DNA from 3 places in the Streptomyces sp. NPDC088387 genome. Region 1 is predicted to be linked to each of the others. Evidence: riboswitches for the same ligand, from Rfam matches in the RefSeq annotation. Region 1 holds a riboswitch; each other region holds the start of a gene.
What was found. A riboswitch is a leader RNA that binds a small molecule or an ion and turns the genes downstream of it on or off. The one in region 1 is predicted to bind thiamine pyrophosphate.

Region 1 (3,270 bases):
ACGGCGAGGGGCAGCAGCAGGAGTACGGCGATGACGGCCAGGACGCCGGCCAGCAGTCCCCACTGTCCGGCCCCGCGCGGGCGCCGGGCCGTGGTCGCCGGGTCGACCAGCCGCAGCGCGCTCTCCCGCCGCCGTACCGTCCAGGCGTGCACGGCGAGGATCGCGCCCACGGCCGCGAACTGCACCAGGGTGAGGACGGCCGCCGTGGACAGGTCGAAGATCTCGGACGTCTGCCGGTAGATCTCCACCTCCAGGGTGGAGAAGGTGGGCCCGCCGAGGATCTGCACCACACCGAACGAGGTGAAGGTGAACAGGAAGACCATCAGCGCGGCGGCGGCCACGGCCGGTCCGAGCGCCGGGAGTGTGACCTTCCGCCAGGCCCGCAGCGAGGACGCGCCCAGCATGCGTGCCGCCTCCTCCTGCCGCGGGTCGAGCTGGGACCAGAGGCCGCCCACGGTCCGTACGACGACCGCGTAGTTGAAGAAGACGTGCGCGAGCAGGATCGCCCACACGGTGGTGTCGAGGCGTACGCCCCACAGCTCGTCGAGGAGTCCGCCGCGGCCGACCAGTGCCAGGAACGCCGTACCGACGACGACCGTCGGCAGCACGAACGGCACGGTCACGACCGCGCGCAGCACCTGCTTGCCGGGGAAGTCGAGGCGGGCGAAGACGTAGGCGCCGGGCAGGGCGATCAGCAGGGTCAGCGCGGTCGAGGCCAGCGCCTGCCAGGTGGTGAACCACAGCACGTGCCGGATGTCCGACTGCCCGAGCACGTCCCACAGCCGTCCGAACCGCCAGCCGCCGTCGACGTGCAGGCCCCGGCCGAGGATCGCGGCGACCGGGTAGGCGAAGAAGACGCCGAAGAACGCGACGGGCAGGGCCATCAGCCCGAGCCGCGCCGCGCCCCCGCGGCGCCTGCCTACTTCAGTACGAGCGACGTCCACGACTTGACCCAGTCGTCACGGTGGTCGGCGATCTTCGCCGGGTCCATGGTCTCGGGATCCTTCGCCTGGGGGCCGTACTTGGCGAAGACCTCCGGGACCTGGGCGGCCTCGCGCACCGGGTAGACGAACATGTTCAGCGGCATGTCGTCCTGGAACTCCTTGGTGAGCAGGAAGTCAAGGAGCGCCTTGCCGCCCTCGGTGTTCCTCGCGTTGCTCAGCAGTCCCGCGTACTCGACCTGGCGGAAGCAGGTGCCGTCGGCGACGCCGGTGGGGGCGGTCGTGGGCTGCGGATCGGCGTAGACGACCTCGACGGGCGGCGAGGAGGCGTACGACACCACCAGCGGCCGGTCGCCCTTGGCCTTCTTGCCGCCGGCGGACCCGGAGAACTCCTCGTTGTAGGCCTGCTCCCAGCTGTCGACGACCTTCACGCCGTTGGCCGTGAGCTTCTTCCAGTAGTCCTGCCAGCCGTCGTCGCCGTACCTGGCGGCGGTTCCGAGCAGAAAGCCCAGGCCGGGCGAGGAGGTGGAGGCGTTCTCGGTGACGAGCAGGTTCTTGTACGCGGGCTTGGTGAGGTCGTCGAACGTCTTCGGCGGCTCCAGCCTGTGCTCGCTGAAGTAGGCCTTGTCGTAGTTGACGCAGATGTCGCCGGTGTCGACGGGCGTGACCCGGTGCTTGCTCTCGTCGGCCCGGTACTCGGGCAGCACCAGGTCGGAGCCCTTGGCCTCGTACGGCTGGAAGAGCCCGTTGTCGAGGGCGCGGGAGAGGAGGGTGTTGTCGACGCCGAAGAAGACGTCGCCCTGCGGGTTGTCCTTGGTGAGGATCGCCTTGTTGACGGCCTGGCCGGCGTCGCCGTCCTCCAGGACCTTGACCCGGTAGCCGGACTTCTTCTCGAAGTCGGCGAGGACGCTCTTGGAGACGGCCCAGGAGTTGTGGCTGACGAGCGTGACGGTTTTGGAATCCCCGCCGCTGCCGGAGTCGGAGCCGGATCCGCACGCGGACAGCGTGAGGAGGCCCAGGCCGGCGGCCAGGGCAAGGCAGTGCTTGGTGCTTCTCATGAAGGAAACCGAACTTCCTACCCAGAATGACCTGGGCGAGGTTCAGAGGGTCTGCGGCCCGCCTGTCCTGCGGCGGCCGCACTCTCAGCGCTGTGGCGCTCCCCTGTCGGAAAATGGGATATGAAGTTGTCCTGATGACGCTGTACCGACGTCGGTCAGACTACCGCTCGGTGGCCGCGAGCTGACCGCACGCCCCGTCGATCTCCTGACCTCGGGTGTCCCGGACGGTGACCGGCACGCCGTGGGCGGCGATGGCCTCGACGAACGCCTTCTCGTCCTCGGGCCGGGACGCGGTCCACTTGGAGCCCGGCGTCGGGTTCAGCGGGATGAGGTTGACGTGCACGGGCCGGCCCTTGAGCATCCGCCCGAGCCGGTCGGCGCGCCATGCCTGGTCGTTGATGTCCCGGATCAGCGCGTACTCGATGGACAGCCGCCGCCCGGACCGGTCGGCGTACGCGAACCCGGCGTCCAGCACCTCGCGCACCTTCCACCGGGTGTTGACCGGTACGAGGGTGTCGCGCAGCTCGTCGTCGGGGGCGTGCAGCGAGATCGCGAGGCGGCACTTGAAGCCCTCGTCGGAGAACCGGTTGATCGCCGGGACGAGACCCACGGTCGAGACGGTGATCCCGCGCTGCGAGAGCCCGCCGCCGTCGGGTGCGGGGTCGGTCAGGGCGCGGATGGCGCCAACGACCCGCTTGTAGTTGGCGAGGGGCTCGCCCATGCCCATGAACACGATGTTCGACAGCCGCGCGGGCCCGCCGGGCACCTCGCCGTCCCTGAGCGCCCGCATCCCGTCGACGATCTGGTGGACGATCTCGGCGGTCGACAGGTTCCGGTCGAGCCCGGCCTGTCCGGTGGCGCAGAACGGGCAGTTCATCCCGCACCCGGCCTGCGAGCTGATGCACATGGTGACCCGGTCCGGGTACCGCATCAGCACCGACTCGACGAGCGTCCCGTCGAACAGCCGCCACAGCGTCTTGCGCGTGGCACCCTCGTCCGTCGACAGATGCCGTACGACGGTCATCAGGTCCGGCAGCAGCGCCTCCCGCAGCCGCTCACGCGAGCCGGCCGGGATGTCGGTCCACTGCTCCGGGTCGTGCGCGTACCGCGCGAAGTAGTGCTGCGAGAGCTGCTTGGCACGGAACGGCTTCTCCCCGACCTCGGCCACGGCGTCCTTGCGCTCGGCTGGCGTGAGATCAGCAAGATGCCGCGGCGGCTTCTTGACTCCGCGGGGGGCGACGAATGTGAGTTCTCCGGGCTTAGGCATAGCC
Region 2 (3,270 bases), on a different contig from region 1:
AGGAAGGGATCGTCGGCCATCGGTCAGCCTCCTTGGACGGCGGTGAGGACCTCGACGCGGTCCCCGTCGGACAGGGACGTCGTGGACCACTGACCGCGCGGGACGACGGTTTCGTTGAGTGCGGCGGCGACTCCGGAGGGCGCCGGGGTGAGCGCCGTCACCAGGACGTCGAGAGCCGTGCCGGGAGCCACTTCGCGGGTCTCTCCGTTGACCGAGATGTTCATGCGGGCTGCTCCGTGAGTGCGGCGGCGGTGAAGCGCCGGGGGGTGAAGGGGCGGGCTTCCTCGGGGAGTTCACCGGTGACCAGCGCGTGCGCGAGCGCGTCGCCGGTGACCGGTGTGAGCAGCACGCCGTTGCGGTAGTGCCCGGTGGCCAGCAGCAGTCCGTCCAGCTCGGTCGGGCCGAGCAGCGGCGCGTTGTCCGGGGAACCGGGGCGCAGACCCGCGCGGGTCTCCGTCAGGGGCAGTTCGGTGATGCCGGGGACCAGCTCGTGGGCGTCGCGCAGCAGCGCGTACACCCCGCCCGCGGTCACCGTGGTGTCCCAGCCGAGCTCCTCGCTGGTCGCGCCGACGACGAGTTCGCCGTTCTCGCGCGGCACCAGGTAGACATGGCTGCCGCGGACGACCGCGCGGACGGTACGGCTCAGGAAGGGCGCGTATCGCGCCGGCACGGCCAGCCGCAGCACCTCCCCCTTCACCGGCCGTACCGGCGGCAGTACGTCGTCCGGGACGCCCGGCAGCCGCCCGCTGAGGCTGCCGGCGGCCAGCACCACCTGGCCGGCGCCGAGGCGGACGCCCTCGCGGGTGACGGCACCGGTGGCCCGCTCCCGCTCGACCACGAGCCGTTCGGCCCAGGTGCGGTGGAAGACCACCCCGGCCAGCTCGCAGGCGCTCAGCAGGGCCGCCGCGAGCCGCCGTGGGTCGATCTGGTGGTCACCGTCGACCCGCAGCCCGCCGCGCACGCCCGGCGCGAGCATCGGCTCGAGGCGCCGGCACTCCCGGCCGGACAGCCACTCCGACTCCAGGCCCGACTGCCGTTGCAGGGTGTGCAGTTCCCGCAGATGCGCGCGGTCGTCGGCGTCCAGCGCGACGGCGAGCGTGCCGCACCTGCGGTAGCCGAGGTCGTGTCCGGTCAGGTCGGTCAGCTCGGCCGCGAAGGCGGGATAGCGGTCGGCCGAGGCCACGTTGAGGCCGAGCAGGGTCTGCTCGCCGTAGTGCAGTTCGGTGACGGCGGCGAGCATGCCGGCCGCCACCTGGGCGGCGCCGCCGCCGGGTTCGGGGTCCACGACGGCCGTGGCGAGCCCGCGCTGCGCGGCCCGCCAGGCCGTGACCAGACCGATGATTCCGCCCCCGACGACGAGGACGTCCGAGGTGTGTTCCGACGTGCGTAGCGTCGGGTGCTCCGACAGGTGTGACGTACGTGTGGAGGACGACACGGGCGTTCAGCCCCTCCCTTCGCCGGCATGACCCGGATCAGGTTCGTACGGTCGGAGGCCGCCAGCCTCCCTCTCAGCCCGGTGCGTCCGGGCTCCCGCGAGTGCTCTGTGCGAGTCACCCTAACTCCTGGTTCCGTGCCTCTGTAAGGGAGCCGTCCGCCACGATCGCGCCGCCCGGCTGCCTCGCGGCACCCCCGGTCGGCGCCCGGACCGCAGGTCGGACCCGGTCCGTGCCCGGTCCGTGCCCGGTCCGTGCGCCACCGCGCGGGCCGCGGGAACCGGGCCACCCGCGCGCGTGCCCCCGGCCGACGCGGGTGCCGGCGGGCACACGCGCCGGAGACCGCCTGGACTTTCGGTAGGTCCGCACCGGACCGCCGGTCCGGTGTGACAGGACTCGCAAGCGCACCCCCTGACTGACAATTTGTCAGGTGTCTATGGTGATCAGGTGAGCGACGACAGAGAGCAGACGGCGGCGCCCGGATCGCGCCGCGTGGTAGTGGTGGGCGCCGGCATGGCCGGGGTGCAGACCGCGGTCGCGCTCCGGGAACAGGGCTTCAACGGCACGGTGACCCTGATCGGCGCCGAACCCCACCAGCCCTACGACCGTCCGCCCCTGTCCAAGGCCGTCCTGCTCGGCAAGGCCGAGGACTCCGCCTTCGACATCGACTTCGACGCGCTCGACATCGAACTGCTCCTCGGCCGCGAGGTCTCGGGCGTGCGCCCCGGGGACCATGAACTGGACACCGAGGCCGGACCCGTCGCCTACGACGTCCTGGTCCTCGCCACCGGCGCCGCGCCGATCCTGCTGCCGGGCGCGGAGGGTGTGCCCGGCGTGCACCTGCTGCGCACCCTGGACGACGCCGCGCGGCTGCGGCCGGTGCTCGCGCGACAGCACGACATCGTGGTGGTCGGCGCGGGCTGGATCGGCGCCGAGTTCGCCACCGCCGCGCGCGAGGCGGGCTGCTCGGTGACGGTCGTGGAGGCCGCCGACCGCCCGCTCGCCGGGGCGCTCCCCGAGGAGGTGGCCGCCCCGATGGCCGGCTGGTACGCCGACAGCGGGGCCGTACTGCGCACCCACGCGCGCGTGGCACGCGTCGAGCCCGGCGAGGTCGTCCTCGACGACGGCTCGCGGCTGCCCGCGGGCGCCGTGGTGGTCGGCATCGGCGCCCGGCCCGCCACGGCCTGGCTGGCCGGCTCCGGCATCCAGCTCGGCGCGCACGGCGACGTCGTCGCCGACACCCATCTGCGCACCTCCGCCCCCGACGTCTACGCGGTCGGCGACTGCGCCTCCTTCCCGTCCGTGCGTTACGGCGAGCGGCTGATGGTCCACCACTGGGACAACGCCCTCCAGGGGCCGCGCACGGTCGCCGAGAACATCGTCGAGGGCGGCCAGGCCGACGCGGTCTACGACCCGGTGCCGTACTTCTGGTCCGAGCAGTTCGGCCGCTTCGTGCAGTACGCGGGGCACCACTCCGGCGCCGACACGACCCTGTGGCGCGGTGACCCTTCGGGGCCCGCGTGGAGCGTCTGCTGGCTGCGCGAGGGCCGCCTGGTCGCCCTGCTGGCGGTGGGCCGCCCGAGGGATCTCGCCCAGGCCCGGCGGCTCATCGAGTCGGGCACGCCGATGGATCCGGAACTGCTGGTGGACCCGTCGCGCCCGCTGAAGGCGGCCACGGCCGTCCGCTGAGAACGGCCTGGTCCGGAGCCTTCGGACGCGGCCCGGCTACCGAGTGTCAGTCCCAGATGGCAGTCTTGGAGGCGTGACCGAGATTGACGCAAAGATTGATGCTCTCGTCCCCGCCTGGCTCACCCTCCCCGACATCGCGGAACAACTG
Region 3 (3,270 bases), on a different contig from region 1:
GCGGTGTCGTTTCAAGGTGCGGTGTCGCTGTCGCGTTCCTCGCGGGGTCGGGTGCGGTCCGGGCCTCACCCGACCCCGCGAGGCGCGCTGCTTCAGTCGGCGAGCGGCAGGTACACCCTGTTGCCGCTGGCGGCGAACTCCTTCGACTTCTGGAGCATGCCTTCCGCGACCTCCTCGGGAGACGCCCCTTCGGCCGCGACACCACCGAAGCGCTCGTTGATGCTCTGGCTGATCTTCATGCTGCAGAACTTGGGGCCGCACATCGAGCAGAAGTGGGCTGTCTTCGCGGGTTCTGCCGGCAGGGTCTCGTCGTGGAACTCACGGGCCGTGTCCGGGTCGAGGGCCAGGTTGAACTGGTCCTCCCAGCGGAACTCGAAACGGGCGTCCGACAGCGCGTCGTCCCACTCCTGTGCTCCGGGGTGCCCCTTGGCGAGGTCGGCTGCGTGGGCGGCGATCTTGTAGGTGATGACGCCGGTCTTGACGTCGTCACGGTTGGGCAGGCCCAGATGTTCCTTGGGCGTGACATAGCAGAGCATGGCCGTGCCCCACCAGGCGATCATCGCGGCACCAATGCCGGAGGTGATGTGGTCGTACGCCGGCGCGACGTCCGTCGTCAGCGGGCCGAGCGTATAGAACGGAGCTTCATCACAGATCTCCTGCTGAAGGTCGATGTTCTCCTTGATCTTGTGCATCGGGACGTGTCCCGGGCCCTCGATCATGGTCTGTACGTTGAAACGCTTCGCGATCCGGTTGAGTTCCCCGAGCGTGCGCAACTCCGCGAACTGCGCCTCGTCGTTGGCGTCGGCGATCGAGCCCGGCCGCAGTCCGTCACCCAGCGAGTAGGTGATGTCGTAGGCGGCGAGGATCTCGCAGAGTTCCTCGAAGTTCTCGTAGAGGAACGAGTCCTTGTGGTGCGCGAGGCACCACGCGGCCATGATCGAGCCGCCGCGCGAGACGATGCCGGTCTTGCGGTTCGCCGTGAGCGGCACGAACGGCAGCCGCACACCCGCGTGGACGGTCATGTAGTCCACGCCCTGCTCGGCCTGTTCGAGGACCGTGTCCTTGTAGATCTCCCAGGTCAGCTCCTCGGCCCTGCCGTCGACCTTCTCCAGCGCCTGGTAGAGCGGCACGGTGCCGATGGGGACGGGGGAGTTGCGCAGCACCCACTCGCGGGTGGTGTGGATGTTCCGGCCGGTGGACAGGTCCATGACCGTGTCGGCGCCCCAGCGGGTCGCCCAGGTCATCTTCTCGACCTCCTCCTCGATGGAGGAAGTCACCGCCGAGTTTCCGATGTTGGCGTTGACCTTCACCAGGAATCGCTTGCCGATGATCATCGGCTCGATCTCCGGGTGGTTGACGTTGGCGGGCAGCACGGCCCGTCCCGCCGCGATCTCCTCGCGCACGACCTCGGGAGAAACGTTCTCCCTGACGGCCACGTACTCCATCTCCGGCGTGATCTCGCCCCGGCGTGCGTACGCAAGTTGCGTGACCGCGCTGCCGTCACGGCTCCGGCGCGGCTGACGAGGCCGGCCGGGGAAGACCGCATCGAGGTTGCGCAGGCCGCCTCGCGGCGACGTGTGCTTGATGCCGTCGTCCTCGGGGCGGACGGGGCGCCCCCCGTACTCCTCGGTGTCGCCGCGGGCGATGATCCAGTTCTCCCGCAACGGCGCCAGTCCCCTGCGAACATCAGTGGTGACCAGCGGATCGGTGTACGGGCCGGAGGTGTCGTACAGCGTGACGTCCTGCCCGTTGGTGAGATGCACCTGACGGACCGGCACACGCAGATCGGGGCGGGAGCCCTCGATGTACGCCTTGTGCCAGCCGATGGACTTCCCGGCCTCCTCGCTGGTGGCGATCTCCGTGTCGCTGGAGATCTGCGTGGAGGCAGGCGTGCGTGCGTCCTCGATGGTCATGAGACCTACTCCCTACGCCGGCATTACCCGGTAACAGGTTCGGCGGTCGACGCAGCGGTTCTCGTCTGTCGGCGTTCCATGGGATACGTCACTCGTGATGAGTGATGTTCCACGTGAAACATCGCGAAGACGAAGGTCAGCGCCCTCTCAGCCCGGTGCTCCGAGCTCCCGCGTGTACAAAGGTGACTCCACGCTAGCGTCAATTCGGGCGCGGTGAACAGAGGGCCCCTGCCGTTCTTGCGATGATCGGTCGGTGACCACACCGCAGGATCCCCCATTCCCTCCGCCGGAGCCGCCCCGCGAACCGGGCGATGCCTCCGGCTCCGGCCGCGGCCCCGGACCCGAAGCGGGACCGGACTACGAGACCGGCTCCGTACGCCGACTTGGCGCCCGCTCGGGGCCTCCGGCGGGGGCGAGTGACGGTCGTGGGGGCGGGGTTGGGGAGGGGGGCAGGGGTGTTGGGCCTGGTGTTGGTCGCGGCCCTGGTCCTGGGCCCGGTCCTGGTCCTGGTCTTGGCCCCGGTCCTGGTCCTGGGCCCGGCGGTCCTCGTGGTCAGGGTGCCGGTCCTGGCAGCCCGCATGGCCAAGGGCGCGCTCCTGGTGGTCAAGGGGCGGGTCGTGGTGGACAGGGGCCGGGTACTGGTGGTCAGAGGCTTGGACCCGGCGGTCAGGGGCGCGACTTCGGTGGTCCCCCTGGCGGGCAGGACTTCAACGAGCCGCAGGGGCAGCCGTACAGGCCCGTGCGGGGCGAGGGCTACGGCCCCAACGCCGGCGCAGGCTATGGTCCCGGCGGCAACGCGCCTGGTGACGGCCGTGGTCAGGCATCCGGCGGGGGTTACGGCGACGGCTATGGCGACGGTTACGGCGGTGGCCCTGGCGGCCACGGAAACGGGCCCGAGGGCCCGGGAGCCGACCCCCGCAATGGGCCCACCAACGGACCCGCCAACGGGCCGGACGACGGCCACAGGCATGGCCAGGGCAACGGCGGTCCCGGCAACGGGCACAGCGGCGGACACGGTGACCACCACGGCGACAATCACGGCGGCGGTCACGGACACGGCGACAACGGGCACGGCGGTGGGCACGGTCACTCCCACAGCCACGGTCCCGCCGCCCCGGTCTCCGTCCACCTACGTAAGATCATCGCGGCCATCCTCGTACCGTTCGCCGCTGCCGTCCTGGTCGGGCTCGGGCTGCTCTGGCCCGGTGGCGCACCGCCGCACGAGCGCACCGGTGTCGGTTTCGACCGGCAGACACAGGAAGCCACGGTCACCAGGATCGATCAGGTGGACTGCGCGTCGGTGAACGCCTCCGGGGGCACCCCGACCGGCGACACCTCCACCGCCGAGGGCTCCTCC

Region 2: linked by a shared signal. The riboswitch ahead of thiO (glycine oxidase ThiO) and the one ahead of ACIQAC_RS29340 (thiamine ABC transporter substrate binding subunit) in region 1 are both predicted to bind thiamine pyrophosphate.
Region 3: linked by a shared signal. The riboswitch ahead of thiC (phosphomethylpyrimidine synthase ThiC) and the one ahead of ACIQAC_RS29340 (thiamine ABC transporter substrate binding subunit) in region 1 are both predicted to bind thiamine pyrophosphate.

Annotation. Positions count from the first base shown of each region.
Region 1 covers NZ_JBIVNC010000012.1:164,889-168,158, reverse strand. The annotation lists gene ACIQAC_RS29345 (ABC transporter permease) at 1-884, opposite strand, end outside; gene ACIQAC_RS29340 (thiamine ABC transporter substrate binding subunit) at 920-1,999, opposite strand; TPP riboswitch at 1,996-2,114, opposite strand; gene rlmN (23S rRNA (adenine(2503)-C(2))-methyltransferase RlmN) at 2,160-3,266, opposite strand.
Region 2 covers NZ_JBIVNC010000001.1:356,114-359,383, reverse strand. The annotation lists gene ACIQAC_RS01740 (thiazole synthase) at 1-20, opposite strand, end outside; gene thiS (sulfur carrier protein ThiS) at 24-224, opposite strand; gene thiO (glycine oxidase ThiO) at 221-1,408, opposite strand; TPP riboswitch at 1,433-1,544, opposite strand; gene ACIQAC_RS01725 (NAD(P)/FAD-dependent oxidoreductase) at 1,947-3,122, shown strand; gene ACIQAC_RS01720 (Rv2175c family DNA-binding protein) at 3,196-3,270, shown strand, end outside.
Region 3 covers NZ_JBIVNC010000003.1:217,547-220,816, forward strand. The annotation lists gene thiC (phosphomethylpyrimidine synthase ThiC) at 93-1,913, opposite strand; TPP riboswitch at 1,906-2,095, opposite strand; gene ACIQAC_RS09175 (YibE/F family protein) at 2,653-3,270, shown strand, end outside.